4 regions of the Micromonospora sp. NPDC047521 genome follow, and region 2 is predicted to be linked to each of the others. Evidence: riboswitches for the same ligand, from Rfam matches in the RefSeq annotation. Region 2 holds a riboswitch; each other region holds the start of a gene.
The links. Region 2 has a riboswitch for cyclic di-AMP ahead of ACZ6N8_RS12410 (C39 family peptidase). Riboswitches for the same ligand answer to the same signal wherever they lie in the genome.
Positions count from the first base shown of each region.

Region 1: it holds a riboswitch for cyclic di-AMP, as region 2 does, so the genes downstream of both, ACZ6N8_RS06305 (C40 family peptidase) here and ACZ6N8_RS12410 (C39 family peptidase) in region 2, are expected to answer to the same signal.
Region 3: it holds a riboswitch for cyclic di-AMP, as region 2 does, so the genes downstream of both, ACZ6N8_RS28930 (transglycosylase family protein) here and ACZ6N8_RS12410 (C39 family peptidase) in region 2, are expected to answer to the same signal.
Region 4: it holds a riboswitch for cyclic di-AMP, as region 2 does, so the genes downstream of both, ACZ6N8_RS08675 (coiled-coil domain-containing protein) here and ACZ6N8_RS12410 (C39 family peptidase) in region 2, are expected to answer to the same signal.

Region 1 is NZ_JBVJGN010000002.1:502,281-508,457, forward strand. Features, by position in the region: gene ACZ6N8_RS06295 (zinc metalloprotease) at 1-950, shown strand, start outside; gene ACZ6N8_RS06300 (pyridoxamine 5'-phosphate oxidase family protein) at 1,019-1,576, opposite strand; gene ACZ6N8_RS06305 (C40 family peptidase) at 1,746-2,786, opposite strand; cyclic di-AMP (ydaO/yuaA leader) riboswitch at 2,800-2,936, opposite strand; gene ACZ6N8_RS06310 (N-acetylmuramoyl-L-alanine amidase) at 3,172-5,151, shown strand; gene ACZ6N8_RS06315 (C40 family peptidase) at 5,227-6,177, opposite strand, start outside.
Region 2 is NZ_JBVJGN010000004.1:363,631-371,670, forward strand. Features, by position in the region: gene ACZ6N8_RS12390 (bifunctional cytidylyltransferase/SDR family oxidoreductase) at 1-515, shown strand, start outside; gene ACZ6N8_RS12395 (CDP-glycerol glycerophosphotransferase family protein) at 547-2,217, shown strand; gene ACZ6N8_RS12400 (alpha/beta fold hydrolase) at 2,222-2,968, opposite strand; gene ACZ6N8_RS12405 (hypothetical protein) at 3,088-4,128, shown strand; gene ACZ6N8_RS12410 (C39 family peptidase) at 4,201-5,049, opposite strand; cyclic di-AMP (ydaO/yuaA leader) riboswitch at 5,278-5,419, opposite strand; gene ACZ6N8_RS12415 (hypothetical protein) at 5,721-6,491, opposite strand; gene ACZ6N8_RS12420 (hypothetical protein) at 6,623-7,078, opposite strand; gene ACZ6N8_RS12425 (acyltransferase family protein) at 7,160-8,040, opposite strand, start outside.
Region 3 is NZ_JBVJGN010000020.1:36,996-45,035, forward strand. Features, by position in the region: gene ACZ6N8_RS28915 (VOC family protein) at 1-37, shown strand, start outside; gene dinB (DNA polymerase IV) at 103-1,290, shown strand; gene ACZ6N8_RS28925 (hypothetical protein) at 1,397-1,756, shown strand; gene ACZ6N8_RS28930 (transglycosylase family protein) at 1,831-2,505, opposite strand; cyclic di-AMP (ydaO/yuaA leader) riboswitch at 2,504-2,674, opposite strand; gene ACZ6N8_RS28935 (ThuA domain-containing protein) at 2,829-3,482, opposite strand; gene htpG (molecular chaperone HtpG) at 3,568-5,484, opposite strand; gene ACZ6N8_RS28945 (SDR family oxidoreductase) at 5,646-6,344, shown strand; gene ACZ6N8_RS28950 (M28 family metallopeptidase) at 6,411-8,040, opposite strand, start outside.
Region 4 is NZ_JBVJGN010000003.1:221,368-229,407, reverse strand. Features, by position in the region: gene ACZ6N8_RS08695 (carbonic anhydrase) at 1-152, opposite strand, end outside; gene ACZ6N8_RS08690 (alpha/beta fold hydrolase) at 323-1,264, shown strand; gene ACZ6N8_RS08685 (HelD family protein) at 1,374-3,491, shown strand; gene ACZ6N8_RS08680 (cation diffusion facilitator family transporter) at 3,601-4,518, shown strand; cyclic di-AMP (ydaO/yuaA leader) riboswitch at 4,661-4,792, shown strand; gene ACZ6N8_RS08675 (coiled-coil domain-containing protein) at 4,798-5,862, shown strand; gene ACZ6N8_RS08670 (hypothetical protein) at 5,983-6,735, shown strand; gene ACZ6N8_RS08665 (SRPBCC family protein) at 7,213-7,680, opposite strand; gene ACZ6N8_RS08660 (PfkB family carbohydrate kinase) at 7,865-8,040, shown strand, end outside.

The sequences.
Region 1 (6,177 bases), on a different contig from region 2:
CCGCCGGTGTCGCGTCGACGACCTTCGCGCTGCTGCTCAGCACCGCCGCGGTGGGCGTCGTTCCGGCTGCTTCGGCCTTCTCCGCGGCGCCCGGCGGCGCCTGCGCCGAGCCGGCAGACAGCCACTCCAACGCCCGGATGAAGCCCGGTGCGGAGGCCAAGCACGACCCGAACGAGCTGACCGCGAAGCAGGTCCGCGAGCGGGACGCGGACCTCGCGGCGGCGCTGCGCGAGCGCGCCAGCTTCCGCACCGGCGCGGGCGAGACGGCGCTGGCCACGGTCACCATCCCGGTGGTCGTGCACGTGATCCAGGAGAACAGCACGCGGGCCGGCGGCAACATCCCCGACTCGATGATCACCTCGCAGATCACCGTGCTGAACCAGGCCTACGCCGGCTCGACCGGCGGAGCGGTCACCGCGTTCGCCTTCCGACTCGACAAGATCAACCGGGTGACGAACCCGTCGTGGTACCCGATCGTGCAGGGCTCGTCGGCGGAGCGGTCGATGAAGTCCTCACTGCGGGTGGGCGGCAAGAACACCCTCAACATCTACCTCGGTGAGCTGAGCAACGACCTGCTGGGCTGGGCGACCTTCCCGCAGCGCAACCTGAGCAGCATGGACGGCGTGGTCGCGCTGAACGAGTCGCTGCCGGGCGGCACCGCCACCAACTACAACCAGGGCGACACCGGCACCCACGAGGTCGGCCACTGGCTGAACCTCTACCACACCTTCCAGGGTGGCTGCGGCGGCTCGGGTGACGGCGTCAGCGACACCCCGGCCGAGGCGTCGCCGGCCTACCAGTGCCCGACCGGGCGCAACACCTGCTCGGCGACCGGGCTGGACCCGATCACCAACTTCATGGACTACACCTACGACTCGTGCATGTACCAGTTCACCCCGGGACAGGCGAGCCGCATGATCACCGCGTGGAACGCCTACCGCGCCGCGTAGCTTCTCCGCGTACACCCGGTGCCGGCTCCGTCACGACGGAGCCGGCACCGGCGTCTTTCTGGCCGTGGTCAGGCGGCCGTGCACTGCACGTCACGGCTGCGACGGGTCGGCCGCGCCGGCGGTACGGCGACAGGCGCGGCAGCCACCGGCGGAGCGTGCGGATCGAGCCAGACCTGCACGGCCGGCCGGCCCGGCGCGTAACCCGGAATGCCCGCGACGGGCTGCTCGCGGCGGGTCAACATCGCCACGTCGACGGTGAACTCGAACAGCCGCCAGTCGGCGTGCGGCTCGGCCCGGGCACCCTGGGCCAACCGGGCCAGCTGGGCGGGGTCGGTCACCGGTCGGGCGTGACCCGCCACGTACGCCTCGTCGTCGCTCTCCTCAGGCGGGAACGAGTGCAGCGCGTAACGGCCGTCCCGTTCGAGGTCACGGCGCTTCGGGGAGTCGATGACGAAGCAGAACAAGCCCTCGTCGGTGATGACCGGGGAAACCGGATGGACCCGGGGCCCGCCGTCGGCGCGGACCGTGGCCAGGTAGCCGAAGCCCGGCCCGTACTGCTGGAGGAGAACGCGGATCCCGTCGGCGAGTCGGGGCTCGTCGGCGGCGAATTCGGACCAGGAAGCCATGTGGGCATTCTATCGAACAAATGTACGACCAGCGACCTCGACGCGCTGGTCACCGGCACCGAATCCCAGCCGGGCCTGGCAGCACTGGCGCACCTGGCCGACCCGCTGAGGCAAGAACGACGAGGGCCCGCCGCGAACGGATCGCGACGGGCCCTTCGGTCACCTCTGATCAGCCGGGGCGGCCGTAGCTGTGGATCGGGCCGTCGTCGACCTTCTTCATCTTGACCGGCTGACCGGCCTGGGAGGCGTGCACCACCCAGCCGTTGCCGACGTACATGCCGACGTGGTGGATGTCGCTGTAGTAGAACACCAGGTCACCGGGGCGCAGGTCGGCCCGGCTGACGTTCTTCGTGACCCGGCTCTGCGCGGCGGCGTTGTGCGGCAGGCTCACGCCGGCCTTCGCCCACGCGGCGAGCATCAGCCCGGAGCAGTCGTACGAGTTCGGGCCCTCGGCCCCCCACACGTAGGGCTTGCCGATCTGCGCGCAGGCGAACTTCACCGCCGTGCCGGCAGCACCGCCGGGGTAGCTCGCCGGGCAGGGCGCGGGGCGCAGCGGGCCGCCGCCCCCGTTGCCGTACACCTTGAGGCGCAGCTTCTGTAGGCGGTCGATCTCCTCGTTGATCTGCTTCTTCTTCGCCGCCAGCTGGGCCTCGGTGCGGGTCAGCTGGGACACCATCTCGTCGAGCGGAGCCTTCTTCGCGGCCAACTCGTCGCGCAGGTCGGCCACCTCGCGGACGTCCTGCTGCTGGTTGTGCGCGAAACGGTCGAGCATTTCGAGCTGCCCGACGACCTCGCTCGGCGACCGGCTGCCCAGCACGGCGTTGACGGTGGAGACGTTCTCGCCCTTGTACGCGCGCACGGCCAGGGCGCTGACCTTGTCCATCGCGGCGTCGACCTGACGCTCCAGCGGGGCGATCTGGGCGGCCAACGCGTCGGCCTGCCTGCGCTTGGCGGCGAGGTCGATCCGGGTGGCGTTGTGCCGTTCGATGATCGGTTCGAGTTTGTTCCAGTCGGCGTCGATCTGGCGTTCGATCTCGGCGACCGACGGGTCGGCGTGGGCCGCGGTGGCGCTGCCGGTCAGGACGACGGCGACGCCGGCCAGTGCGGCGAGAGCGGTGGTGAAGCGGGACCAGCGTGGGCGCGGCACGATCGACGTCGGGCCGGCTGGCGCCGACCGCTCGGACGACGGCCGCGGGGCATGGAGTGCCACCGGGGTTCCGTTCTCCTTCTTCCTGACCGCCTACCGGGTTAGCTGACGGGTTCGGGCGGGAAGTTGGCGCCCTACCGCAGTGGCTGCGGATTCACCCCGGGGGGACGTGGGTCCCCGGTTCGCTCGGAAGCGACTCGGCGGTGTCGGTCCGTTACCGCCCGGGCTGGGCGGACCTGCTGTCGGGCCGACAAATGACCAGAGTAGAGACGCCCGTTACCGATCCGCAACCCGTGCGGCCGTGACACTCCGTACCGATTGGAGAGAGTCACGGGGCGTACGCGAAGATTTCTTTCCGAAGACTTCGACAGATGGAAAGGTATTGACGCAGGCTCCCGGGCGGCGCGAAGGTGACCTCACCTTCATCCGCGCAAATCTGGGGGGTTCGATGCACCGTCCAACCCTGTCCGCCGGCCGGCTCGCCCTGCTCGCCGCCGCCGTGGTCGCCGCCTCGACCGCGATACCGCCACCCGCCGGCGCCGCAGCGGCGCCCGCCCCCGACCGCCAGCAGCAGTACGCCGCCGCGGCGACCGAGTACGGCGTGCCGACCACCGTGCTGCTCGGTGTCTCCTACCTGGAGTCCCGCTGGGACAGCAACGGCGGCACACCGAGCACCAGCGGCGGCTACGGCCCGATGCACCTGACCGACGCCCGCCACGTCGCCGCCCTGCCCGGACGCGGCCACCACGACACCGGCACCGAGGACCCGCGCGGCGACGACTCCCGGCCCGCGCTGGCACCCGCGACCCCACCCGCCGAGGACCCCGCGCCACCCCCGGCCGCGTTGCAGACCGTGGACGCCGCCGCCGCGCTGACCGGCGCCGCACCCGAGTCGCTGCGTACCGACCCGAACGCCAACATCCGTGGCGGGGCGGCGCTGCTCGCGTCGTACCAGCGGGAGTTGGGTGCCCCGGTCGGAGCCGGCACCGACCCGGCCACCTGGTACGGCGCGGTGGCCCGCTACGCCGGCGCGGACAGCGCCGACGCCGCGGCGGCCTTCGCCGACGAGGTCTTCACCACGATCAGCGCCGGCGAGTCCCGGGTGACCGACGACGGCCAGCGGATCACGCTGCCGGCCAGCGCGGTACGACCGGAGCGCTCCTGGCTGGACCGGCTGGGTCTGCGTCGCCTCGCCCGCCCGGACGGGCTGGAGTGCCCCCGCACCATCTCCTGCGAGTGGATCCCGGCGCCCTACCAGGCGTTCGGCGACGGCGACTACGGCAACCACGACCTCTCCGACCGGCCCGCCCGGCAGAAGATCGAGTACATCGTCATCCACGACACCGAGGCGAGCTGGGCGACCACGCTGAAGCTCGTCCAGGACCCGACGTACGTGAGCTGGCACTACTCGCTGCGATCGGTGGACGGGCACATCGCCCAGCACGTGAAGACCAAGGACGTCGGCTGGCACGCCGGCAACTGGTACGTCAACGCCAAGTCGATCGGGCTGGAGCACGAGGGCTTCGCCGCCCAGGGCACCTGGTACACCGAGGCGATGTACCGGACCTCGGCGAAGCTCGTCCGGCACCTCGCGCTGCGGCTCGGCATCCCGCTGGACCGCCAGCACATCATCGGCCACGACAACGTGCCCGGCACCGTCGCGTCGACAGTACGCGGAATGCACTGGGACCCGGGGCCGTACTGGGACTGGACGCACTACTTCGACCTGCTGCACGCTCCGCGACTGGACACCGGCACCCCGGCCACCGGCCTCGTCCGGATCGACCCGGACTACGCCACCAACCAGCCCGCGTTCATCGGATGCGTCACCCCCGGCGTGCCGTGCACACCGCGCGGCTCCTCGTCGGTGGTGCTGCGCGCCGCGCCGTCCGCGGACGCGCCGCTGGTGAACGACATCGCGCTGCGCCCCGACGGCACCCCGAACACCATGGAGGTGTCCGACCACGGCGCCCGGGCCTCCGCCGGCCAGACGTACGCCCTCGCCGGCCGGCAGGGTGACTGGACGGCCATCTGGTACCTCGGACAGAAGGCCTGGTTCCACAACCCGGCGTCCGCCCCCACCGCGAGCTGGACGGTCGGCGTGGTTGCCGTCCCGAAGCCCGGCCGGGCCACCATCCCGGTGTACGGGCGGGCGTACCCGGAGGAGGCCGCCTACCCCGAGGGCGTGCCCTACCAGACCATCTCCCCGTTGCAGTACACCCTGGCCGCCGGTCAGCGGTACTCCGTCGGCGCGGTGCTGGCCGGCGAGTACTACCGGGCCAGCACGTTCGACGGCTCATCGCCCGGCGACTGGACCGTGATCCGCGGCAAGAACCGGTACGCGCAGATCCAGTTCGGCCACCGCATCATGTACGTCAACCTGGCCGACGTGCAGTTGCTGCCGTCCCCGGTGGGCGCGCCCCGCTGACCGGCAACTCCTGAGAAACCACGACGGCCCCCAGTCGGTGACCGGGGGCCGTCGTCGTGCCTGGGCGGATCAGTTTTATTTCTTGGGCGGCCTACGGAACCCGGCGACAGGCATGTTGTTGATGCTCGCCACCTGCACCGGCTTACCGGCGCGTGGCGCGTGCACCATCAGGTCGTTGCCGAGGTACAGGCCGACGTGGTGCAGGTCGCTGAAGAAGAAGACCAGATCACCGGGACGAGCATCGGCCCGGGAGACGACCTCGCCCTCTTTCCACTGGGCACCGGTGTGGTGGGTGAGGTAGATCCCGGCCGACTTGTACGCGTACTGGGTCAGCCCCGAGCAGTCGAACGAGTTCGGGCCGGTGGCACCCCAGACGTAGGGATCGCCGACCTGCTGGCAGGCGGTCTTGATCGCCTTCTGCGCGGCGGTGTTGGCCACACCGTTGATGGTCGGGCAGCCGGCCGTCTTGATCGTGGTCTTCGGCAGGGACGCCTCGAGCTTCTTGATCTCGGCGTCGATCTGCTTCTTCTTGGCGGCCAGCTCGTTCTGCTGCTCGGTCTGGGTGGCGATCAACGTGTCGAGCTTCTGCTTCTCGCCGTCGTACTTGGCCCGCACGGCAAGCACGCCCTCGACCTGCTTGCGCTCCTGCGCGGCGAGCCGGTCGAGAACGGTGAGCTGCTCGGTGAGCGTGTCCGGCTTGGCGGCGACCAGCAGGGCGCCGATGTCGTGCGACGGGCCGGAGATGTAGTAGCGGGAGGCGAGGTCACCGACCCGGTTCAGGGCCAGCTCGCTCTGCAGCGCCAACGGCTCGATCTTTTTCTGGAGGTCCGCCGACTTCTGCCGGTTGACCTTCAGCTGCGAGCGCACCTTGTTGTACTGCTCGATCGTGGGCTCCAACTGCTCCCACTTCTTGTCGATCTGGGCCTCGATCTCGTCGACCGTGGGCTCGGCCTGTGCCGGCGCGGCGAGCACACCGGCACCGACGGCCGCCGCGGCGACCAGGACGAGCAGACGGTGGGCGACCCG
Region 2 (8,040 bases):
TGGTGGTCACCGCCGGGATCCTGGAGAAGGGCGCCCTCGCCGAGATGGACGAGGAGACGATGGACCGGGTGCTCCAGGTCAACTTCGTCGGCCCGGTGACCATCGCCCGGCAGTCCCTTCCGTACCTCCAGCAGACCAAGGGCCAGCTGCTGCTCTACACCTCCAGCTCGTACACCCGGGGGCGGGCCCGCTACGCGCTCTACTCGGCCACGAAGGCCGCCCTGGTCAACCTCACCCAGGCGCTCGCCGACGAGTGGGCCGACGTCGGCGTCCGGGTCAACTGCATCAACCCGGAGCGGACCGCCACCCCGATGCGCACCCGGGCGTTCGGCGAGGAGCCGGAGCACACCCTGCTCGCCGCCGAGGCCGTCGCCCAGTCGTCGCTTGACGTGCTGATCTCCGACCTGACCGGCCAGGTGATCGACGTACGTCGGGCACCCGGTGACGGGCCGAGCGTGCCGGCGCAGTCCGGCCCGGACCGGGCCGAGGCGCCGGCGGCGGCGTCCGCGAACTGACGGCGGCGGCGAGGGCGGAAAACGGAGCGACATGCGCGGTGACCTGGTCCGGAAGATGGCCGCCCGGTGCCTGAGCACCGGGCTGGCCGTGCTGGCCTTCGTCGTGCTGGCGCTCACCGGGGCCACCGACTGGGGGCTGGCGCTGGCCGTCGCCGCCTTGGCCGCGGCAGCCGTCGAGCAGCGGATCCGGCCCAGCGCCGACCTGGTCGCCGAGACGGCCCTCATCGCCGCCGCCGTGCTGGTCGGCTACTCCCGGCGGCTCGACGACGGGCTCGACCCGGCGCTGGTGGCCACCGCGCTGGTCCTGCTGGGGCTGGTGCTGCTGGTGGGGCCGCTGCGGACGGCCGGGAACCTGGAGATCCGGGCGGCCAACCTGCCGGTGCGGTCCTGGACGCCGCTGGTCGCCGACCGGCTCGGCACCGCACTGCTGGGGCTACTCGCCGTCGTGGCCCTCGCCGCCGCGCTGGTCCTGCCCGCCGTCGTGGCGCTTGTCGCCAGCCTGCTGGTGGGCGCGGGGGCCGGGGCTGTCGCCCTGGACCTGGCCCGGCGCCGGTTCCGGCCGGCCGCCGCTGGCGGGGCGGTGGCCCGCGCGCTGCGCCGGCACGAGCCCGAGTTCCTGCTCTACTTCTCCGCACCCCCCGGTTCGGAGTACCAGGTCACCATGTGGCTGCCGTACCTGGAACGGATCGGCCGCCCGTTCGTGGTGCTGGTGCGGGAGCCGGAGTTCCTCGCGCCGATCGCCGCCGCCACCGACGCGCCGGTGGTCTACTGCCCCACCCTGCGGGCGATGGACGAGGCGCTGGTGCCAAGCCTGCGGGCGGCGTTCTACGTCAACCACGGCGCCAAGAACAGCCACTGCATCAGGTTCACCCAGCTCACCCACGTGCAGTTGCACCACGGCGACAGCGACAAGGCGCCCAGCGCCAACCCGGTGTCCGGGATCTTCGACCGGATCTTCGTGGCCGGCCCGGCGGCGATCGAGCGGTACGCCCGCGCCGGCGTACGGATCCCGGCCGAGAAGTTCGTGGTGGTGGGCCGCCCGCAGGTCGAGTCGATCGAGGTACGCCCCGAGCCGGTACGCGGGCTCGCCCACCCGACGGTGCTCTACACCCCCACCTGGACGGGGCACCACGCCGACGCCGACTACTGCTCCCTGCCGGTGGCCGAGAAGCTGCTGCGGCGGCTGCTGGAGCGCGGCGCGACAGTCATCCTGCGGGCGCACCCGTACACCGCGCAGAATCCGGCCTCGGCCCGGCAGCTCGGCCGGTTGACCGAGCTGCTGGTCGCCGACCGGGCCCGCACCGGACGGCAGCACGTCGTCGGCGCGGCGGCCCGCGAGCTGAGCCTTACCGAGTGCGTGAACCGCTCGGACGCGCTGATCTCCGACGTGTCCGGGGTGATCTCCGACTACCTCTACTCCGGTAAGCCGTACGCGGTGACCGACATGGGCGACGAGGGCGACGGGTTCGTGCGGCGCTTCCCGTTGGCCGGGGCCGGTTACGTGCTGCGGCGGGACATGTCGAACACCGACGAGGTGTTGACCGACCTGCTGGACACCGATCCGGCGGCCGAGGCGCGCTGGGCAACCCGCCGCCACTACCTGGGCGACTTCCCGGCCGAGACGTACGCCGAGGCGTTCCTGACCGCCGCCCGCCGGGAGCTGACGCCGCAGCGGACACTCACCGCCCCGGCGGGCGTGTAGCGCCTCAGCGGTACGGGTCGAGCAGGGCCAGCACCGCCGCCGGGTCCTCCACGTGTGCGTTGTGCCCGAGCCCGGGCAGCGTGACGACCGGGACGCCGTACTCCTTGAGCTGCGCGTCGGTGACCATCGGGTCGTGCTCGCCGCGGGCCAGCACCACAGGCACGTCGGTGGCGGCGATCAGGGCGGCCAGGTCGGGCTCGCCGACGGCGAACGCGCCGGGATCCATGGCGAGGCGCCACCGGCCGTCGACCTGCCGCAGCCCGGCGTCCACCACCGGATGGTCCGGTGGGAGCAGGCCGGCCAGCCCGGAGACCCGCAGGTAGCGGCGTGCCGCCTCGGTGCGGTTGGCGAACCAGCTGACCGGGCGGGCGGCCAGCTCGGCGGCGCGGTCCAGCTCGGCGGGCGACCAGACCGCCTTGATGCCCAGCCCGACCACCGCGTCGACAGGCAGTCCGGCGTCGCGGGCGGCCAGCGCGAGACCGACGACGCCTCCGAGCGAATGCCCGAGCACGACGAGCCGGTCGTCGGCCGCCATGCCGCGGGCGATCCGGTCGGCAAGACCAGCGAAGGAGTACGACGGCAGCGGCGCCGACCAGCCGTGACCGGCCAGGTCCGGGGCGAGCCACCGCGCGGGCCAGTGCTGCTCCAGCAGCGGCGCCCAGGGCAGCCACACGTCGCCGCTCGCCCCCATCCCGTGCAGCAGCAGCAGGATCGGTCCGCGACCGGCTTGACCACCCGATTCATCCGCCACGGCCGCAGTCTCCCACGGTTCGCGGCCCGGAACGAGAGTCGAACGCGGACCCGACCGGCGATGATCCACTGTAGAGTGCGGCGCCTGGACGGGCATCGTCGTCGCGGGAGGGAGCCTCCGTGCTCAGAAGGCATCGATCAACGCTTGCGGCGGCGGTGGCCGTCGTCGCGCTCGGCGCGGCACCTGACGCGCCCGCGCTCGGCACGCCGTCGGGCGTCGCGCCGCACGGCGCGACTGTCGCGGCGGCCGACCGGGTCCTGCGGGTCTACAACAACAACATCGAGAACCTGGTGGTGAACAACGCCGACGGGAGCTGCACCCGGATCTCCGGACCGGACCACCTGACCTCGATCCTGGTCGACGACGCCGGACGCACAGGCACCAGCGGTGTGGTGGCGCCGGACCTGCTGATCGTGCAGCAGGTGCGCGGCAGCGGCCAGGCCGAGGCGTACGCCGACCAACTGTCGGCGAAGTTCGGCTACCCGGCTGGCACGTACGGGGCCATCGTGGCCTGGACGGACCCGGAGCCGTGGGGCAGCACGCACAAGTGCAGCTCCCAGTCGCTGGGCGACCTGAAGAAGAAGCAGACCAACGCGATCATCTGGAACACCAGGACGCTCAGCCTCGCCGCCGGCGACATCTCCAAGTACTGGAGCGCGGGCTGGCTCAAGCCGGGCACGGCGTACGCCAACGGCGCCGGGTGCACGCTGTACAAGCCGCCGAACAGCGACCCGGACAGCACCGACTACTACAAGTGGAAGCGGACCAGCGCCATCGCGGCCCGGTTCACGATCAGGGCGACCGGCACCAGCGTGTTCGCGGCGACCATGCACCTGCCGCAGGAGAACCGGCAGAACGCGTGCGCCGGCGACGGCGACCGGGGCATCGCCAACAGCGGCATCCACCTGGGCGCGGACGCGACGAGCCTGTTGAACGCCTCCACGATCCGGATCGTGGGGATCGACGCGAACCGCACGGGCATCGCGGCCAGCACGCTGAGCGGCTACGGCATGACCGGCTACGGCTCGGCCGCCACCAGCGGGTCCAGCAAGATCGACTATCTGTTCGTGAAGGGCACCGTACGGCCGTCCAGCATCGGGCACACGGTCAGCGGGACGAAGTCGAACCACCTCGCGCTGTACGGCTTCATCGACTACTGAGCACGACACGAAGACGCCGCGGGCGCCGGCCCCTCGTGGGGGACGGCGCCCGCGGCGGTCCATCCGCCTGGGTCAGGCGGAGTAGCCCCGGGTGGCGATCCAGTTGGCCAGGTCGATCGTGGTGACCCAGTACGACGCGTCGGCCGCGTTCGCCGAGTCGGCGATCCGCACGGTCCGGCCGTTGTCCCGGTAACCCACCACGGCGATGTAGTGCCCACCGCCGTAGGAGTGCCAGCCGCCGTTGGTGTCGACGGCGTCGCCGGCGACGTTCGCCACCACGCCACGGCCGTCGGTGATGGCCTTGACGACGTCGGCCTGGAGCTGGTCCATCTGGGCCGGGCTGGGGGTGCCGGCGAACATCCGGGTCCGGTACGGGGAACCCTTGACCTCGGCGTTGAGCACGCGTGTGGTGTCCAGGGCCGAGTTGGTGCCCATCTCGGTGGTGCCCAGCTTGACGGCGAGTTCGTTCTGGGTGCGGTCGATGCCGCTGGCGCTGAGCGCGTTGCGGGTGGCCGCCGGACCGCAGTTGTAGTACGTGTTCTGCGCCTCGTAGTCGTAGTCGAGCACCTTCGTCGCGGGCGGCTTCGGCGGCGTCGGCTTACGGGTGAGGTCCGGGTTGCCGCTGGCCTTCGCGGCGGGCGACGCGGCGCTGGTGGCCGGGGCGGCGCTGCTCGGCGCGGCGCTGGCCGAGGGGGGCGCGACACGTGCCTGGCCACGGGAGGCGGCCATGTCGCTGCGCATCTCGGCGACGGTGGTCGCGGTGTGCTGGCCGGCCGGGGCGTCGTCGGTGTCGGTGAGCAGGACACCGGTGGTGGTCGCGAGCGCGAGGGCCGCGGCGGAGGCGGCGACGATCTGGTACGGACGTTCGGTGGTGAGACGGCGGAGCTGACGCTTCAGGGTGTGCTTCACGGGGTCCTCCACGGTTCGGGGGGAGAGCGGCACACCGGGGCCGAGCCGGTATCCGGGCAGGCGCCAGCGCGCGAACCGTGGTCCGCGGATGGTGAACCGCTCGAGGGGAACGCCCGGCGCGGCCGGGCGGGAAGGGCGATGACCCGGGGGGTCAGCTCACCGGACGGATGAGCGGGGGCACCGCGACGCCGTGGAGGCGGGGGAACAAGCGAGGGGTGGAGAGGTGCTGCACGAGGATGGAACTCCTTCCGACACCGCCTACCGGGTTAGCTGACGGATTCGGGCGGGAAGATCGCCCTACCGCGGGCCGTGGCTCGCGGATTCACCCCGGACGTACTGATGGGTCCCCGGTTCGTTGATCACGATTGAGCGGGTCGGCGCGGCGTCGCCTCTTGCGATCGGTAACCGCACCGGACAGGACGACAGTACTTGTGGTGCGTACGCCTGCCAAGCCGCGCCCACCTGCGTAAACATCATTCTGGGCGACAATTTCTGCGCGTATTGCCGATGACGTGACTCGATGGGACAACCGGTGACGGCGACGCCTGTGGTCGACAACCGGACACGTCGTCGACAACGACGTCGGATTCGCGTGAACAACGGGCCCGATCGCGCCGACCGCCCGATTTCGCGGGCCCGTGACCGGGCTCACGTCACAGATCGGGCTCAACCGACGGGCGGGCTCAACTGACGCGCGCCGGGCGCCAGCGGGCCACCGCGGCGGGACGTACCGCACCGGTCGCCGCCCGGCGGGCCGGCGCCGGGCCGGGTCGCAGTCGGGCTGCGGCCGCGTACGCCTCCTCGGCGAGGGTGCGGGCCGACTCGGCGGCCAGTTCCGCGTCCCGCCAGGCCGACCGTTCCCGCTCGGCGGCGACCCGGTAGTCGGCGAGCCTCGCGTCCCTGATCGCCCGGGCGAGCAGCACCTCCTGCTCGACGGGGTGCCGGCGGGGATCCCAGCCGCGCCGGTGCCCGAACACGTCACCGAGCTGCCCCATGGTCAGCTCCCCGCGCCAGTACGCGGCCATCGCGGCACGGTGCAGGTACCGCTCCCGGGCGGCGTACTCGGCGGGGGTGTGCGGGGTACGCGGGGTGGGCAGCGCCCCGGCGCCGGCGAACCGACGGGCCACGGTGTCCGCCTCGTCGTACCCGGCCCAGGCCCGCTCCGCCTCCTCCTGGGTGACCAGCCAGTCAGCTCGTCGCCGTCGGGCGGTCTGCGCGGCGCCGGCGGCGGCGACAGCCACCTCCTCGGCGTACCGGCGCCTGTCGGCGGCCTCGGCGGCCGCGGCCTCCCGGGCGGTGGGCGCGGTCGGGCCCGGCTCACCCGTCGGCCCGTCCCGCTCCGGACGGGCGACGAGGACGGCGGGCACGCTCAACGCCAGCAGGAACAGCACCGACCAGATGGCGGCGGCCTGCGGCACCTCGGTCAGGAACTGGTAGAAGACGACGGTCTCCATGATCGACACCTCGGAGCGACAGCGATGCGACGGTGAGCCGCACGGGCCGGGCGGGTCGTGGCGTGGCCACGGGCCGACGGGTGCGGGTGGTTGATCGACAGGCGCGGCGGCGGGACGCTCGTCCCGATGGCTCAGCGGGAGGGCGGGGCCCGGGGTGCCCGGCTGGCCGGGCCGTGGGCGTGGGGCCGCCGCTCGGACCGGGCAGCGCTCGCCGGGGTGACACTCGTGGCGGCGGGCAGGATCCCGGCGGCCAGCCGGGCGGGCTGCGGGTCGACCGACCGGGTCGAGGTGTGCCGGTCGGCGGCGTCGTCGGCGACGACCGACGGCAGGTGCCCGATGGCGACCACGCCGACCGGACCGGACGGCGTGCTCGGGCCGGTGACGAGACCCGGTGCGACGCTGGCCTGCCGCATGATCGGCCCGCTGGCGGTGAACGTCGACGCGGCGTCGGCGAACGTCGGGGAACCGGCGGAGGCGGGCGGTGCGCCCGCGCCGAGCGCGAGGGCGACGACGGCCAGGCTGGTCAGCACCCGTGTGGCCCAGCGCGCCACCCACCACAGGGGACAGGTGAGCGCGACCGGAAGCACGTCCTCACGCTACCGCCGTCGCCGGCCGGACGCACCGACGCCGGGCGTGTCGGGTCACGCCGCGCCGACCAGCGTGGACGATCAGCGCGAGTCGGCGTACGTCGATCGGTTTTCGGGCCGGGGCCCGGCGGTCGGCGCGTTCCCGGCCTGGTGGGTGGGTTCGTCAGCGCCGGTGGCTGGTGTGCGCGGACGCGGGACGGCCGACGTGTGGGCCCGGCGGCTCGGGGCGAGCCGGCGCATCATCGGTGTCTCCACGAAGCGGTGCAGCAGTGCGGCGAGGACGAGGTTGACCGACAGGAAGCCGAGCACCACAGCCGGGCCGCGCCACCCGCCGAACCCGGTCCCCCAGTCCCCCGTCCACCGCAGCACGCTCGTCATCACCAGCACGTGCACGAGGTAGAACGCGAACGAGACCTCACCGAGCCAGACCAGCGGGCGGGACCGCCACGGCGAGCGTCGGCCCCGCACGTCGGCGTCCGCCGCGGCGGTGATCACCAGCAGGTAGGCCACGGCAAGCAGGGTGGTCCACAGCTCGGCGCGGATCCACTGTGCCGCTGCCACCCAGGTGGCCACGAAGATCGCGCTCGCGACGGTCAGGCCGGGACCGCGCCACAGGCCCCGGCGCATCAGCTCGGCCGCCACCGCGCCCAACCAGAACTCCAGCGACCGCGTCAGCGGGAAGACCTGGGTGAACCACCACCGGCTGTCCTCCGGCACCAGGTGCTGGGCCGGCCAGAGCGCGAGGATCAGCAGTGGCAACGCGACGATCAGCGTCCACAGCAGCGCGGGCCGCGCCCGGCGCAGCAAGGGCAGCACCAGCGGCAGGCACAGGTAGAAGAAGAACTCGCAGGACAGCGACCAGCTCACCGTGTTGATGCTGTAGAACCAGCCCGGCCTGGGGTCCCAGGCCTGCAACAGCAGGAGGTTCTCCAGCGCGACGGCGGGCAGGACGGGGTCGGCGA
Region 3 (8,040 bases), on a different contig from region 2:
GGCCGACCCCGAGGGCAACGAATTCTGCCTCGACTGATCGACACGTGACCGCGTTCGCCCAGGTCACTGTCGTGGCGACAGGCGCTATGCGAACATGTGTACGTGTCGCCCGGGGCCACCATCCTGCACGCCGACCTGGACGCCTTCTACGCGTCGGTCGAGCAGCGCGACGACCCACGCCTGCGAGGACGCCCGGTGATCGTCGGCGGCGGGGTGGTGCTCGCGGCCAGCTACGAGGCGAAGGCACGGGGCGTCCGCAGCGCGATGGGCGGCCAGCAGGCACGCCGGCTGTGCCCCGACGCGATAGTGGTGCCACCGCGCATGTCGGCGTACACGGTGGCGAGCCGAGCGGTGTTCGAGATCTTCCGGCGGACCACCCCGCTGGTCGAGGGGCTCTCCATCGACGAGGCGTTCCTGGACGTGGGCGGCCTGCGCCGCCTGGTCGGGCCCCCGGCCGACATCGCCGAGGGTCTGCGTCGGGAGGTCCGCGAGCAGGTCGGCCTGCCCATCACGGTGGGCGTGGCGCGGACGAAGTTCCTGGCGAAGGTGGCAAGCGGGGTGGCGAAACCGGACGGGCTGCTGGTGGTCGCACCCGACGGCGAACTGGCGTTCCTGCATCCGCTGCCGGTCGAGCGGCTCTGGGGTGTCGGTCCGATCACCGCCGCGAGGCTGCGCGAACGCCGGATCCGTACGGTCGGCGACGTGGCCCGGCTCGGTGAGGCGGCGCTGGTCTCGCTGCTCGGCGCGGGCGCGGGCCGGCACCTGCACGCTCTGGCCCACAACCGTGACCCCCGGCCGGTGCAGGTGGGCCGCAGGCGTGGGTCGATGGGGGCGCAGCACGCGCTGAGCCGCGCCCCGCACGCGGCGGCCGAGCTGGACGCGATCCTCGCCGGCCTGGTCGACCGGGTCACCAGGCGGATGCGGGCCGCCGGACGGGCCGGACGCACGGTGGTGCTGCGGCTGCGCTTCGGCGACTACACGCGGGCCACCCGCTCGCACACGGTGGGCAAGGCGACCGCGGACACCACACAGGTGCTCGCCGCCGCACGGGCGCTGCTGCGGGCGACCCAGCCCGAGATCGACAGGCGGGGCGTGACCCTGATCGGCGTCTCGGTGGGCAACCTCGACGACAACCCGGTCCAGCCGGAGCTGCCCTTCCAACCCGACCCCGGCACCGACCTCGACGCGGCGGTCGACGCGGTCCGCGACCGGTTCGGATCGGCGGCCCTCACCCGGGCGGTGCTGCTCGGCCGCGATCCCGGCGTCGAGATGCCGCTATTGCCCGACTGATGGCCGCGTTTCCTGCGATCGGTGACACATCACAGCAGGTCGGCGGTTTAGCCGACCGCCCACGGGTGACCCTTGAGGGGAACAGCCTGACGAGGGGGGCCCTACGATGTCCGACGACACCAGCAACCGACCGAGCCGTCGCGTCGAGCGTCCGCACGACGTGACCGACCCACTGCTCTGGCAGCTCGCGGTCGACGTGCTGAGCGCCCACGAGCCGGACGACGAGGGGCACTGCCGCAATCTCCAGTGCGCCGGCCAGGGGTGGCCGTGCGAGGCCCGCACCGGCGCCGAGCACTCGCTGCGGCTGGCCCGCGGCGAGTCCACGTCGGTCGAGATGACAGTCGACGACGTACGGGACGAGAGCCGCCCCGGCTGGCCCGGCGGGACCGCGCCGCGCTGGGGCCGCAACGCCGGGCCGCTGCCCGCACAGCAGCGGGAGCAGAGGGCGTCCGCCACCGCGGCCTGACCGCGACCCGCGTCGTCACGCGCGAACGCTCGGCCGGTGACCCGGCCGAGCGTTCGTGCGTCATGCGTCGTGCGTCAGAGGCTGAGCCGCTGACCCGGGAAGATCAGACCCGGGTCGGCGCCGATCAGCTGCCGGTTGCGCTCGTACAGCGCCTGCCAGCCGCCGGTCGAGCGCTGGCGGTCGGCGATCTCCGACAGGGTGTCGCCCGGCTTGACGGTGTACGTCTCGCCGCCCGCCGCGGGCGCGGTGCGCTCGTTGTCGCGCGTCGCCGGCTTCTCGCCGCGCGACGGCCCGGGCTTCGAGCTCGACTCCGTCGACTTCGTTGACTTGGTCGACTTCGTTGACTTGGTGGACTTCGTTGACTTGGTGGCGGAGCCGCCCGACGAGCCGCCCTTCTTGCCGCAGGTCGGCCAAGCGCCGATGCCCTGCCCGTCGAGCACGTTCTCGGCGACGGCGATCTGCTCGCCGCGGCTGGCCAGGTCGGCGCGTGCGGCGTACTTCTTGCCGCCGTAACCGGCCCAGGTGCTCTGCGAGAACTGCAACCCGCCGTAGTAACCGTTACCGGTGTTGGTCTTCCAGTTGCCGCCGGACTCGCACTTGGCGATCGCGTCCCAGTTGACGCCGGCCTGCGCCGGGGCGGCCGGGCCGAAGAGGGCGACAGCACCGGTGACCGCGCCGACGGCAAGGGTGCCGACGGCGAGGCGGCGGGTGGTGACCCGTCGATGACGGGGCGTGTGAGCAGAAGTCATGAATTTCCTCCACGCCGGCGAGGTGAGCTGTCGGGTTCGGGCCGAGGAGCCCGGCCGCGCGGTGGCGGCTTCACCCCGAGGTGACGTGCACCGGAAAACCTGGGTCCCCCGCTCCTGCCCGGTGGACTGGGTTCCGACGACCGGGGGCAGGATTTGGCGTTGCCGGCCGTGGTGTCCGCAGTGGCGAACCCGACCGACGTTAGGCACGGTCGGTGACGAACGCCCACTCGCTGTGAAGTTCTTCACCGGGCAGCGCTCCGCGTTGCGCCCACCGGTTGCGGGCCTCGCGGCACTGTGCAGTGACCACGATGGACCGTTTGCGATCAGCGCTCTGGGCGGAGCCAGGCGACGATTCGACGCAGCAGCTCGACGTGGCCTGGCGACTCGTACGACCGGCCGTCGTGGCCGAGGGCGCTGTAGACGATCCGGCTGTCCCCTGCCGTGCGGGCCCAGACGAGCGGGTGGAAGACGCCGCCCTCCCGGTGCCCGTAGAGCGGCTCGATGTGGACGCCATCGACCCGTTCCAGGTCGGTGTAGCGCTCGTCGAAGACCTCGATGTCGCCGAGCCCTTCGGTGATCGGATGCGCGACGGCGGTCCGCCGGATGAGACTGGAACCGATCGGCGGATGGAACGAACGGCCGTGCTCCCAGGCGGCGCCGATCGTGGCACGCCAGCTCGGCACCCGGGGGAACGCGAGGGTCGCGCTGTGGACGGCGAGCAGGTTGCCGCCGCCGGCCAGGAAGCCGTCGAGAACGAGCCCGAAGAGCGCGTCGTCGGGGACCGGGGAGGACCGGTCGGCGCTCGCGTTCACCACCAGCAGTCGGGCACCGTCGAGCGCGGTAGCGAGCCGGTCGACGGACGTCACGACGGCGGCACCACCGATCATGTCCGCGAGGATGGCGCTGGTCTGCGCCAACGGGTGCCAGGGGTCGCCGTGCGGCCCCTGGCCGCTGAAGATCACTGTGCCGACAGGCACGGGCCCTCCCGGAATCGACGTTCGGGCAGAGGTCAGGGTCGCGTACCGGCGGGGCCCCTGCCGGGTGCCCCGCCGGTCGGAGCGACTACAGGGTGCGGGCCAGCCGGTCGGCGAGCGTCCGGGTGAAGCGGGCCGGGTCGGCCAGTTCGCCGCCCTCGGCGAGCACCGCCAGGCCGTACAGCAGCTCGGCCGTCTCGGTCAGGGTTTCGGAGGAGTCGCCCTGCTCGTGGGCCTTGCGCAGCCCGGCGACCAGCGGATGACCCGGGTTGATCTCCAGGATCCGCTTGGTGGACGGAATCTCGTGCCCCATCGCCCGGTACATCTTCTCCAGCGTCGGGGTGAGATCGTGCGCGTCCCCGACGACGCAGGCCGGTGAGGTGGTCAGCCGCGACGACAGGCGGACCTCCCGGACACTGTCGGCGAGGGTGGCGCCCAGCCATTCGACGAGCGCGGCGAACTCCTGCCGCTGCTGCTCACGTTCGGTCTCGGCCTGCTGCTTCTCCTCGTCGGTGTCCAGGTCGACCTCGCCCTTGGCGATGGAGCGCAACTGCCGGCCGTCGTAGGTGCCGACCCGCTCGACCCACACCTCGTCGACGGGGTCGGTCAGGAGCAGCACCTCGTGGCCCTTGGCCCGGAACGCCTCCAGGTGCGGAGAGTTCTCGATGGTGGCCCGGGAGTCGCCTGTGGCGTACCAGATGTCGCTCTGGCCGTCCTTCATCCGCGAGACGTAGCCGGCGAGGTCGGTGGGCTCGGCCGGGTCGTTGGTGGACGCCAACGACAGGATCTCCAGCAGGGTGTCCCGGTTGTCGGTGTCGTCGATCAGCCCTTCCTTGACGACAGTGCCGAACTCGGTCCAGAAGGTGCGGTACCGCTCGGGGTGGTTGGCCTTGAGGTCCTTGACCGTGGCGAGGACCTTCTTGACCAGACGGCGGCGGACGATCTGGATCTGCCGGTCCTGTTGCAGGATCTCGCGGGAGATGTTCAGCGACAGGTCGTGCGCGTCGACCACGCCCTTGACGAAGCGCAGGTAGGTGGGGACCAGCGCCTCGCAGTCGTCCATGATGAACACGCGCTTGACGTAGAGCTGGACGCCGCGGCGGCCCTGCGGGGCGAACATGTCGAGCGGGGCGTGGCTGGGCAGGAACAGCAGCGCCTCGTACTCGAAGGTGCCCTCGCCCTTCATGTGCACGACCTCGAGGGGGTCGGCCCAGTCGTGGCTGACGTGCTTGTAGAACTCGTTGTACTCGGCGGCGTCGACCTCGTCGCGGGGCCGCGCCCAGAGCGCCTTCATCGAGTTGAGGGTCTGCACCTCGCTCGTGGCGTCCGCACCGTCGGCGCCGGGGCGTTCGACGGTCATCCGGATGGGCCAGGCGATGAAGTCGGAGTAACGCTTGACGATCTCGCGGAGGGTCCACTCGGAGGTGTAGTCGTGCAGGTTGTCCTCGGTGTCGGCGGGCTTGAGGTGCAGGGTGACAGACGTGCCCTGCGGCGCCTCGTCGACTCCCTCGACCGAGTACGTGCCCTCGCCTGCGGACTCCCAGCGGGTGCCGCCGGTCTCGCCGGCCTTGCGGGTGAGCAGGGTGACCCGGTCGGCGACCATGAACGCGGCGTAGAAGCCGACGCCGAACTGGCCGATCAGGTCCTGCGAGGCGCGCGCGTCGGCGGACTCGCGCAGCTGGCGCAGCAGCTCGGCGGTGCCCGACTTGGCGATGGTGCCGATGAGGCCGACCACCTCGTCGCGGGTCATCCCGATGCCGTTGTCCCGGACGGTGAGGGTGCGGGCGTCCCGGTCTACCTCGATGGCGACGTGCAGGTCGTCGGTGTCGGCGACGAGGTCCTTGTCGACCATGGTGGCCAGCCGCAGCTTGTCCAGCGCGTCGGACGCGTTCGAGATGAGTTCCCGCAGGAAGACGTCCTTGTTCGAGTAGATCGAGTGGACGACCAGTTGGAGGAGCTGACGCGCCTCGGCCTGGAACTCCAACGTCTCGGCCTGGTTGCTCACACCGTCTCCCTTCTGTCACGTGCGGAGGTTCGCGCAAAGGATACGAGTCGTCACCGGGTGGGCGGTGGGGGCGTCCGGGTCGTATTCCCGATCCGGGCGCGCCGCCCTCGTGACGTAGCTGACTTTGGCTAGCATAAGCCAGCCCGGATAGCCTGACGCCCATGAAGATCTCTGGAAGCACCGCCCTCGTCACCGGCGCCAACCGTGGCTTCGGCCGCCACCTCGCCGCCGAACTCGCCTCCCGGGGCGCCACCGTCTACGCCGCCGCCCGCAACCCCGACACCGTCGACCTGCCCGGCGTGACGCCGGTACGCCTCGACATCACCGACCCCGCCTCGGTGGCCGCCGCCGCCGAGCTGGCCGGCGACGTGAACCTGCTGATCAACAACGCGGGCATCGACACCCGGACCGACCTGCTCGACGGCGACCTGGACCTCGTCCGGCTGGAGTTGGAGACCCACTACATCGGCACCCTGTCGACGATCCGGGCGTTCGCGCCGGTCATCGCCGGCAACGGCGGCGGGACGATCCTCAACGTGCTGAGCGTGCTGTCCTGGTTCGGCTCCCCGGCCCACCCGGCCTACAGCGTCGCCAAGTCCGCCGAATGGTCGATGACCAACGTGCTGCGCGTCCAACTCGCCGAGCGGGGCGTCCGGGTCGCCGGCCTGCACGTCGGCTACCTGGACACCGACATGGCCGCCACGGCCACCGGCCCGAAGTCCGACCCGGCCGCCATCGCCCGGATCGCCGTGGACGGCATCGAGGCCGACGCGTACGAGATCGTCGCCGACGACCTGAGCCGGCAGGTGCAGGCCGGGCTGGCCGGCGGCGTCGCCGCGCTCTACCCGCAGCTCCCCTGACCTCCGACGCGACGGGCCGCCGCCGGGTGTTCCCGACGGCGGCCCTCCCTCATGTCGGGTACGCGGTCAGCTCGCCTGCAACGTCACGTCGTCGATCACGAAGCTGGTCTGCAGTGAGGCGTCCTCGGTGCCGGTGAACGTCAGCGTCACGGTCTGCCCGGCGTACGCGGCCACGTTGAGCGTGCGCTGGACGTAGCTGGTCGAGGCGTTCAGATTCGAGTACGTCGCCAGCGTTGTCGAACCCATCCGCACGGTCAGCTTGTCGTACGCCGTGGACGTGGTGGTCTCGGCGGTGTCGATGCGCGTCCAGAACGACAGCGTGTAGCTGGCGCACCCGGCCGGCACGGTCACCGACTGGGACAGGGTCTCGGTGCGGGTGCTGCCGTACCCGTTGAGCCACGCCTTGTACGACCCGGTGCGGGCCGGCTTGCTGCTGGAGTTGGTGATCACCCCGGAGGACGCCGTCCACACGGTGGCGCCGCTCTCGAAGCCGCCGTTGCCGATCACCTGGGCGGCCGCGCAGCCGCCGGTGCCGGTCACGGTGAGGGTGAGGGTGGCGGTCCGGGTGACCGAGCCGGTCCCGGTGACCGTCACTGTGAAGGTGCCCGTAGCGGCGCTTGACGAAGCGGTAAGTGTCATCGTCGACGAGCCGCCGGAGGTCACCGAGGACGGGCTGAACGACACGCTCACCCCGCTGGGCGCCCCGGAAGCGGAGAGGCTCACCGACTGCGCCGAGCCGGCGGTGGTGGCGGTGGAGACCGTAGCGGTGGTGCTGGCGCCCCGGGCCACGGTGCGCGTGGTGGGGCTGACCGCGACGGAGAAGTCGTTGGTCGGGGTGCCGCCACCCACCGCGAGCTGCCACAGCGCGTACGCGACGCCGTCCGCCGCCCGGTTCAGCACCGTGGCGCTGACGTTGGCTGTGGTGTCACAGGACCGGTGGTAGCAGGGGTCGTACGCCGAGTTGGCGGTGCCTCCCCACTTGGCCGCCTGGGCGCTGGTCTTGCGGGCGCTGGCGCCCGCGGCGTAGCCGGAGGTGGGGATGCCTGCCTGCTGGAAGTAGTAGTCGTCGGAGCGGCCCTGCCCCTCGACGTTCTCCTCCGGTTGCAGGCCCAACGAGTCCCAGTACGCCTTCAACGGCGCGGCGGTGGTCGAGCTGACCCGGTTGATGAAGTAGCCGCCGTTCGTCGAGCCGACCATGTCGAAGTTGTAGTAGCCCTTGATGTAGCCGCGCTGGGTGGCGCTCAGCGAGTTCACGTAGAAGCGGGAGCCGTTGAGCCCCTGCTCCTCGTCGGTCCACCAGGCGAACCGGACCTTCTTCGTCATAGTCGGGTTCTGCGCGGCCAGGACCAGCGCGTTCTCCAGCAGGGTGGCCGAGCCGGTGCCGTTGTCGTTGATGCCCGGGCCGGCCGAGACGCCGTCGAGGTGGGCGCCGAACATGACCACCTGGTCGGTCGGGCCGCCGGGCCACTCCGCGATCAGGTTGTTCGAGGGGTACGTGCAGCTGGAGCAGTACTGCTCGCTGACCGTGTAGCCGGCCGACTGGAGCCTGCTCTTGACGTAGCTGAGCGAGGCGGTGTACCCGGCCGAGCCGGCCCGCCGGTTGCCGCCGTTGCTGGTGGCGATGGAGTTGAACTGGGTCAGGTGGGCCTGGACGTTCGTGACGGAGATGTCAGGTGCGGCCAGGGCGGCGGCGGAC
Region 4 (8,040 bases), on a different contig from region 2:
TGATCGCCGGAGGCGGTCGCCGCGGCTGCCGTCACGTCGTGCCCGTGGATCGGTTGGCCGCTGACGAACCGCCTGTTTCCGCTGAGCAGGTCGGCCAGCGCGGCGCGGGGTGTGCCGCCGGCCAGCCGCCCCGGCTCCGGCGTCGCGCCCATCGGCGCTCCCGACGACCCCATGCCGTTCAGCTTGGCCCGCCGTGCGCGGTTCGCGGGCGGGGTCGGCAATGTTCGCCACGGCGCGATTGACGTGGTCTGATGGCGGGTAGCCGGTGTTACCGCCGGGTATCCCGGTGCTGATGGTGCCGGGCGGCCCTGGGGAGGTGGCGATGCCGGAGCGTTTCGAGGTCGGTGTACCCGACGGCGTGCGGCTGCACGTCGAGGTGACGGGGCCGGCAGACGCCGAGGTCACTGCCGTCCTGCTGCACGGCTGGACCCTGGACGGGCGGGCCTGGCACCGGCAGGTCGAGGCGCTCACCGCGGCGCCCGGCGGCGAGGCCGTGCGGGTGGTCACCTACGACGCGCGGGGGCACGGGCGGTCCAGCTGCATGGCGCTGCCGACCGCGACCCTGGAACAGCTCGGCGACGACCTGGCGGCGGTACTCGACACCGTGGCGCCGACCGGGCGGGTCGTCCTGGTCGGGCACTCGCTGGGCGGCATGACGATCATGGAGTACGCGCACCGCCATCCCGCGCACTTCGCCGCCCGTACGGCCGGGCTGGTCTTCGTCTCGACCACCGCCGAGGGGCACACGCACACGGTGTACGGCCTCTCGCCCCGCATCGCCCGGCTGATCCGGCTCGCCGAGACCGCGGGCGCCGGGGTGCTGGCCCGGTGCGGGTCCTGGCGGGCGCCCCGGGCACTGCTGCGGGCGCTGCAACCGAGCATCCGGTGGATGCTCTTCGGCGACAGGTGCGAACCTGCCGACATCCGGCTGGTCACCTCGGCGGTGGCCCGCGCCTCGCTGCGCTCGATAGGCGGTTTCCGGGCCTCCATCGGCGCCCAGCACCGGCTGGACACCCTCGCCGCGCTTGCCCACCTGCCGGCCGCCGCGCTCGTCGGCGACCGCGACCGGCTGACCCCTCCCCCGTGTGCCGAGTCGATCGCCGCGGCGCTGCCGGCCACCGAGCTGACCGTGTGCCCGGGCGCCGGGCACATGCTGATGATGGAACGCCCGGACGAGGTGAACTCCGCGTTGACAGGTGTCCTGCGTCGCGTACTCGCCGGGGCGCCGATGGGCGGGGCGACTCCCGCCGGCGCGGGCGCCTGAGCGCACGTTCGCGCACCTCGGGCGCGGCGGGCCCGGCCCGGGGCCGTACCCTTCTGCGGTTGGCCCGCGCGGTTCGCGCCGTCTGCCGGCGACATCGAAGGAGCGTGCGTTGACCGACCAGACCGCCCTGGAGCAGGAGATAGCCGTCGAGCAACGGCACCTCGACCGGGTGTACGCCCGACTGGCCGAGCTGCGCCGGTCGGCGGTACGCGCCGAGCGGGACGGCTACCGGATGGCGCGGGTGGGCACGTTCGGCGCGCTCGTCGAACGTGACGCGATGGTCTTCCACGCCGCACAGCGGCGGCACACCCTCGACGCCGAGCACGAGGGGCTGGTCTTCGGCCGTCTGGACCTGCGGGACCGGCAGACGCTTCACGTCGGGCGGCTCGGCATCCGCGACGAGGATGCCAGCACGCTCGTCGTCGACTGGCGGGCGCCGGCCGCCGCCGCCTTCTACCAGGCCACCCCGAACCAGCCGCTGGGCGTGGTGCGTCGCCGCACCATCCAGTCCCGTGGTGAACGGGTCACCCGTGTCGAGGACGACCTGCTGGACCCGTCCGCCGCCCCGGAGGGGATGACTGTGGTCGGGGACGGCGCGCTGCTGGCCACCCTGTCGCGGGCCACCGGCCGGGGCATGCGCGACATCGTGGCGACGATCCAGCGGGAGCAGGACGAGGCGATCCGCTCGCCCGGTTCCGGTGTGACGATCGTCGCCGGTGGTCCGGGGACCGGCAAGACGGCTGTCGCCCTGCACCGGGCCGCCTTCCTGCTGTACTCCGACCGCAGCCGGTACGCCGGCGGCGGCATCCTGGTGGTCGGCCCGTCGTCGGTCTTCGTCGAGTACATCGCCTCGGTGCTGCCGTCGCTCGGTGAGGACACCGCGACCCTGCACTCGTTGGGCACCCTCTTCCCGGGCATGACCGCGACCCGTACCGACCCGCCCGAGGTGGCGGCGGTGAAGGGCTCGCTGCGGATGCGCCGGGTGTTGGAGCGGGCGGTCCGCGACGCCGTGCCGGGCGGGCCTGGCGAGCTGCGGCTGCTCTACCGGGGTGCGTTGCTGCGGCTGGACCGGGCCGAGCTGGACGCGATCCGGGACCGCGCGCTGCACCGGGGCGCCCGACGCAACGAGGTGCGGCGGGCGGGCTTCGACGGGGTGTTCGCCGCGCTCTGGGCACAGGCCCGCCGGCTGAACGTGGGCCGGTTGCCGGAGCAGCGGGCCTTCGAGGACGAGATCGCCGAGCGCACGGAGTTCCGGGAGTTCCTCAAGGCCTGGTGGCCGCGACTGCACCCCCGGCACGTGCTCGGCTGGCTGGCCCGGCCGGACCGCCTGCGCCGCTACGCGGGCGGGATCCTCTCCGGCGCGGAGATCCGGTTGCTGGGCGCGGCGTACCGGGAACTGGACTCCGCCGGGTTGACCATCGCGGACGTGGCGCTGCTCGACGAGTTGGACACGCTGCTCGGCAAGCCGGCGCAGCCGGCGCGGGCGCGGCGCGACCCGTTCCAGCTCGCGGGCGGGGTCCGTGAGCTGAGCACCTTCGGCGACCGGCAGCGCGCCGCGCGGGCGGCGGCCCGGGAACGGCCGGCGGACTACCGGGAGTACGCGCACGTGGTGGTCGACGAGGCACAGGACGTCTCGCCTATGCAGTGGCGCATGATCGGTCGGCGCGGCCGGTTGGCGTCCTGGACGGTGGTGGGCGATCCGGCGCAGACGGCGTGGACCGGTGACCCGGAGGAGCTGTCCCGCGCGCGGGACCAGGCGCTGGGCCGGCGCAAGCGGCACGATTTCACGCTCACCACCAACTACCGCAACTCGTCGGAGATCTTCGCGGTGGCGGCGGCGGAGATCCGCCGGCTCTACCCGGACCTGCCGCTGCCGACGGCCGTGCGTTCCACGGGGGTCGACCCGGTCGAGCTGATCGTGCCCGCCGCCGGATTGGAGACGGCCGTCGTGGAGGCGGCCGCCGGTCTGCTGGCGGAGGTGGACGGCACGGTCGGCGTGATCACGCCGGTCCCCCGCCGCGACGAGGTCGCCGGCTGGCTGGGCACGCTCGGCGCACCGCGCCTGCAGGTCGTGACCAGCCTGGAGGCGAAGGGCATGGAGTACGACGGGGTGGTGCTGGTCGCCCCGAGCGAGATCCGGGCGGATCCGGGTGCCGGGGTACGGACGCTCTACGTGGCGCTCTCCCGGGCCACGCAGCGGCTCACCACCGTTGACCCGACCGGCTGATCGGGCCCCGACGAGCACCGTCGGGGCGGGTGCCGCCCGTATAGTTGCACACATAGCGATGTGCGCATACATTTGACCGGGTCCCGACTGGCGGCGGAGGGTGGGTTTCGTGGGCGCAGGTCATGACCACCACCACGCGTCGGTCGCCAATGCCGCACACCAGCACCGGGGACGGCTCTGGGCAGCGTTCGGGCTGCTCGCCGCCCTGATGGTGGTCGAGGCGGTGGCGGCCTTCCGCACCGGCTCGCTGGCTCTGCTCTCCGACGCCGGGCACATGTTCACCGACGTGCTCGGAATCGGCATGGCACTCGCGGCGATCACCGCCACCCGCCGGTCGACAGGCGACCCGCAGCGCACCTTCGGCCTCTACCGCCTAGAGGTGCTCGCCGCACTCGCCAACGCCGTCCTGCTCTCCGGCGTGGCGGTCTACGTGGTGATCGAGGCGATCCGCCGGTTCGGCGACCCGCACGAGGTACTGGCCGGCCCGATGCTCGCGGTCGCCGTACTCGGCCTGCTCGCGAACGTGGTCGCCTTCGCGCTGCTGCGTGCCGGCGCGCGGGAGAGCATCAACCTCCAGGGGGCGTACCTGGAGGTCCTCGGCGACCTCCTCGGCTCAGTCGGCGTGATCGGCGCGGCGCTGCTCATCACGGTCACCGACTGGTGGTGGGCCGACCCGCTGGTCGCGGTCGCCATCGGCGTGTTCATCCTGCCGCGCACGTGGCGACTCGGCCGGGCCGCCGTCCGCATCCTCGTGCAGGCCGCCCCGGAACACCTCCAGGTCACCGCCGTACACGACCGGCTCGCCGCAGTGCCCGGCGTGGTCGAGGTCCACGACCTGCACGTCTGGACGCTCACCTCGGGCATGGAGGTGGCCTCCGCGCACCTGACCATGGCGCCCGGCGCGGAGGTCGGCACGGTGCTCAGCGCGGCGCGTACCGCCCTGCACGACGACTTCCGGATCGAACACGCGACGCTCCAGATCGAGCCCGGTGCCGCGCCCGGCGCCTGCGGCTCGGTCGAATGGTGACCGCCTTTCGAGAAGTACGCTCGCATTTGCCCGAGTTTTTGGTCATGACGCACGCACCGTCCGTCACATCGGCTGCAAGCGCCCCACCTGCCCCGGTAGGCTCGGTCCCGGCCTCCACCAGGCGGCGCCCTCCCGGCGCCGGTGGCGGCCGCCGCCTAATCGCCCGAGCGGGCGAACCGGGGAACCATGTTCCTGGGGTGCATCCGCGTCAGCGGTAGGGATCTTCCGTCCCGAACCCGTCAGCTAACCCGGTCGGCGGCTGACGGAAGGACATGCGTAGTGGCACCAGCACGACCACCCGCCGCCCGCCTGGCGGCCCTGATCGTCGCGATGCTCGCCCTCGGCGTCGCACTCCCGGCCGGGGCGGCGGCCGCTCCCCCGACCACCCAGCGGGCCGCCGCGGCACCCGACAGCGACGAAGAGGGCGGCACCCCCGCGCTCCGCGCCCAACTGGAAGCCGCCAGCAAGGGCTACCTGGACGCCAAGCGCGCCCTGGACACCTCCGTGCAGCGGCAGCAGCAGCTCACCACCCAGCTCAAGACCACCGAGGCCGAACTGGAGGCCCGCAGCGGCAAGGTCGGCGAGATCGCCGGCGTCGCCTACCGCACCGGCCGCCTCGGCGCGATGTCGGCGCTGCTCAACAGCAACACCCCGGAAGGCTTCATGGACCGGGCCGCCGCGCTGGACGCGGTCGCCGCCAACGAGGACCGGGTGCTACGCGACCTGATCGCCACCAAGGACGAGGCCACCCGCACCCGGGTCGCCCTGGACGGCGAGATCCGCGAGCAGCGCAAGCAGGTCGCCGTGATGGCCAAGCGCAAGGAACAGGCCGAACGGGCCCTGACCGTGGCCACCACACCCAAGCCGCAGACCACCTCCGACAGCGGCTCCAACCGGGGGACGTCCAGCGCGAACGCCACGGCCGCGCCGCGTAACTCCGACGGCTCCTGGCCCTCGGAGTCGTGCAGCGTCAACGACCCCACCCCGGCCAGCGGCTGCATCACCCCGCGGACCCTGCACGCGCTCAACCAGGCAAAGGCCGCCGGCTTCACCAGGTACGTCTCCTGCCACCGCTCCGGCGGCTCAGGTGAACACCCGAAGGGTCGGGCCTGCGACTTCGCCGCGCAGAAGAACGGCTTCGGCGGTGACGCCACCGGCGGCGACAAGACGTACGGCAACAACCTGGCCGCCTACTTCATCCGCAACGCCGACCGGCTCGCCGTGCTGTACGTGATCTGGTACCGGCAGATCTGGCTGCCCAGCAGCGGGTGGAAGTCGTACAGCGGGGCGGGTGGCGACCCGTCCAGCGACCACACCAACCACGTGCACCTGTCGGTGTACTGACCCCCACCCGTGGCCGGCGCCCCGAACCGGGGGGCCGGCCACCGGTACGTCAGCGGGCGTACCCCTGATGTCGCCGACTGTCGGACGACCCGGCGGCGGCCCGGCGGCAGCATCGTTCCCATGCGACTTCCGCCCACGGCCCGCAAGGCACTGCTCACCCTGCACCTGGTCACCTCCCTCGGCTGGCTCGGCACCGACCTGGTGCTGCTCACTCTCGGCGTGGCGGTCCAGCGCGGCGCCGACCCGGCCACGGTCTACCCGGTCACCGCGCTGCTCGGCACCGTGCTGTTCGCGCCGCTGAGCGTGCTGGTCTGGCTGATCGGCGTGGCCAGCGCACTCCTCACCCCCTGGGGACTGCTGCGCTACCGCTGGGTGCTCGTCAAACTCGTGCTCACCACGGTGATGGTCGGGCTGGTCCTGTTCCTGCTCACCCCGAACCTGCGCCACGCCGGAGCCCTGGGGGCCGCACTGCCCGCCCGGGACCGCGCCGACCTGGTGATCGCCCCCGCCGTCTCGACCAGCCTGATGATCATCGCGACGGTGCTCTCCACCTACAAGCCCTGGGGGCGCCGCCCCACCCGCGCAGCCCGCCCCACCAGCTCAGCCCAAACCGCCCGCGCCGGTCGCACCGGTCGTGATCGCGCCGACCGCGCACGCCCTGCCACCCCCGCCACCCCTGCCAGACCGGCCAGACCGGCCGCACCGGCCGGCCCCAGCGCGCCTGCCAGACCCGCCGCACCGGCCAGACCCGCCGGACCGGCCGGCCCCAGCGGGCCTGCCGGACCCGCCGGCCCTGCCGGCCCCGCCGGACCCGCCGGCCCCGCCGGAGCCGCCGGAGCCGCCGACCATGATCGCGCTCGATCCAGGAAGTAGTGGCCTCGGCGTCGTGGGGACAGCACTACATCCTGGATCGAGCGCGATCTTGCGGGAGCGCAAGCAAGATCCGCGCAAGTTCAGGGATGTTGCTGCCTCCAGCGCGCCGGAGGCAGCAACATCGGGGAAGCTGCGCGGATCTTGGCGGCACGGTCGCAGGGCCGGCGCGGCGGGGCGGGGTGCGGCGGGGCGCGGTGCGGCGGGGCGGGGCGCGGTGCGGCGGGGTGCGGTGCGGCGGGGTGCGGCGCGGCGCGGCGCGGCGGGGCGGGGCGGGGCGCGGTGCGGTGCGGCGGGGCGTGGCGGGGCGCGTGCGGTGCGGTGCGGCGGGGTGTGGCGGGGCGCCTGCGGTGCGGTGCGGCGGGGTGTGGCGGGGCGCCTGCGGTGCGGTGCGGCGGGGCGCGGCGGGGCGCGGCGCGGCGGGGCGGGGCGGGGCGCGGTGCGGTGCGGCGGGGGCGCGGGCGGAGGCGTGGAGGTGGGTCAGGCGGGTGGTGGGGGGTTGCTGGCGCGTTCGAGGGCCGGGCCGAGGCGGCTGGCGAGGGCGAGGTGGGCGGCGCGGGCCTGGCGGAACGCGTACCGGAACAGCGGGGCGGGAGCGCTCAGGGTGATCTCGACGTCCACCCGGAGCAGGCCGTCCGATTCGGGGCGTAGGCGGGTGTGGTTGTGCACCGTGGTGGCGGGCCACTGGCGGGCCACCATCACGATCTCGTCGTCGTCGCTGGTGAGCACGTCCGCCTGGTAGGTGGTCCGGAAGCGTAGCGGGCCGGCCACCAGCCGGTCGCTGATGGCGTAGCTCGCCAGGGCGCCGGGGCGGGGCGGCAGTTGTCGGACGTCCACGATCAGTGGGTGCAGTTCGCCCTGCCGGGTCAGGTCGCTGAGCAGCGCGGCGGCGTCAGCGGCTGAGCACCGGGCCTGGACGGTGTAACTGAAGGTATCGCGCCTGAGCACACCGTCTCCCGCCGTCGCTTGTCGCCCGATCGTGCCGTACGCCGATCGGGCTGGCAACGCCCGTCGGACAGCGGCCGTTGCCACGTCGGCCGCCAACTGTCCCATTAAGATCGGTTAGTACGGAATTACTGACCGTGACGGAGGGCGGATTCATGAACGGTGGCGACAGGTGAGCGGGCACGTGATGGTCTTCGCGCCCACTCCGCAACTGACCGTGACCGTGGACCAGCCCAACGACCACACCGAACTGCACCTGCACCCCGGTGGGCAGGGCGTGTGGCAGGCCCGGATGGTGCTGTCGCTGGGGGTCGACGTGGTGCTCTGCGCCGCTCTCGGCGGCGAGATCGGCCAGGTGCTGGA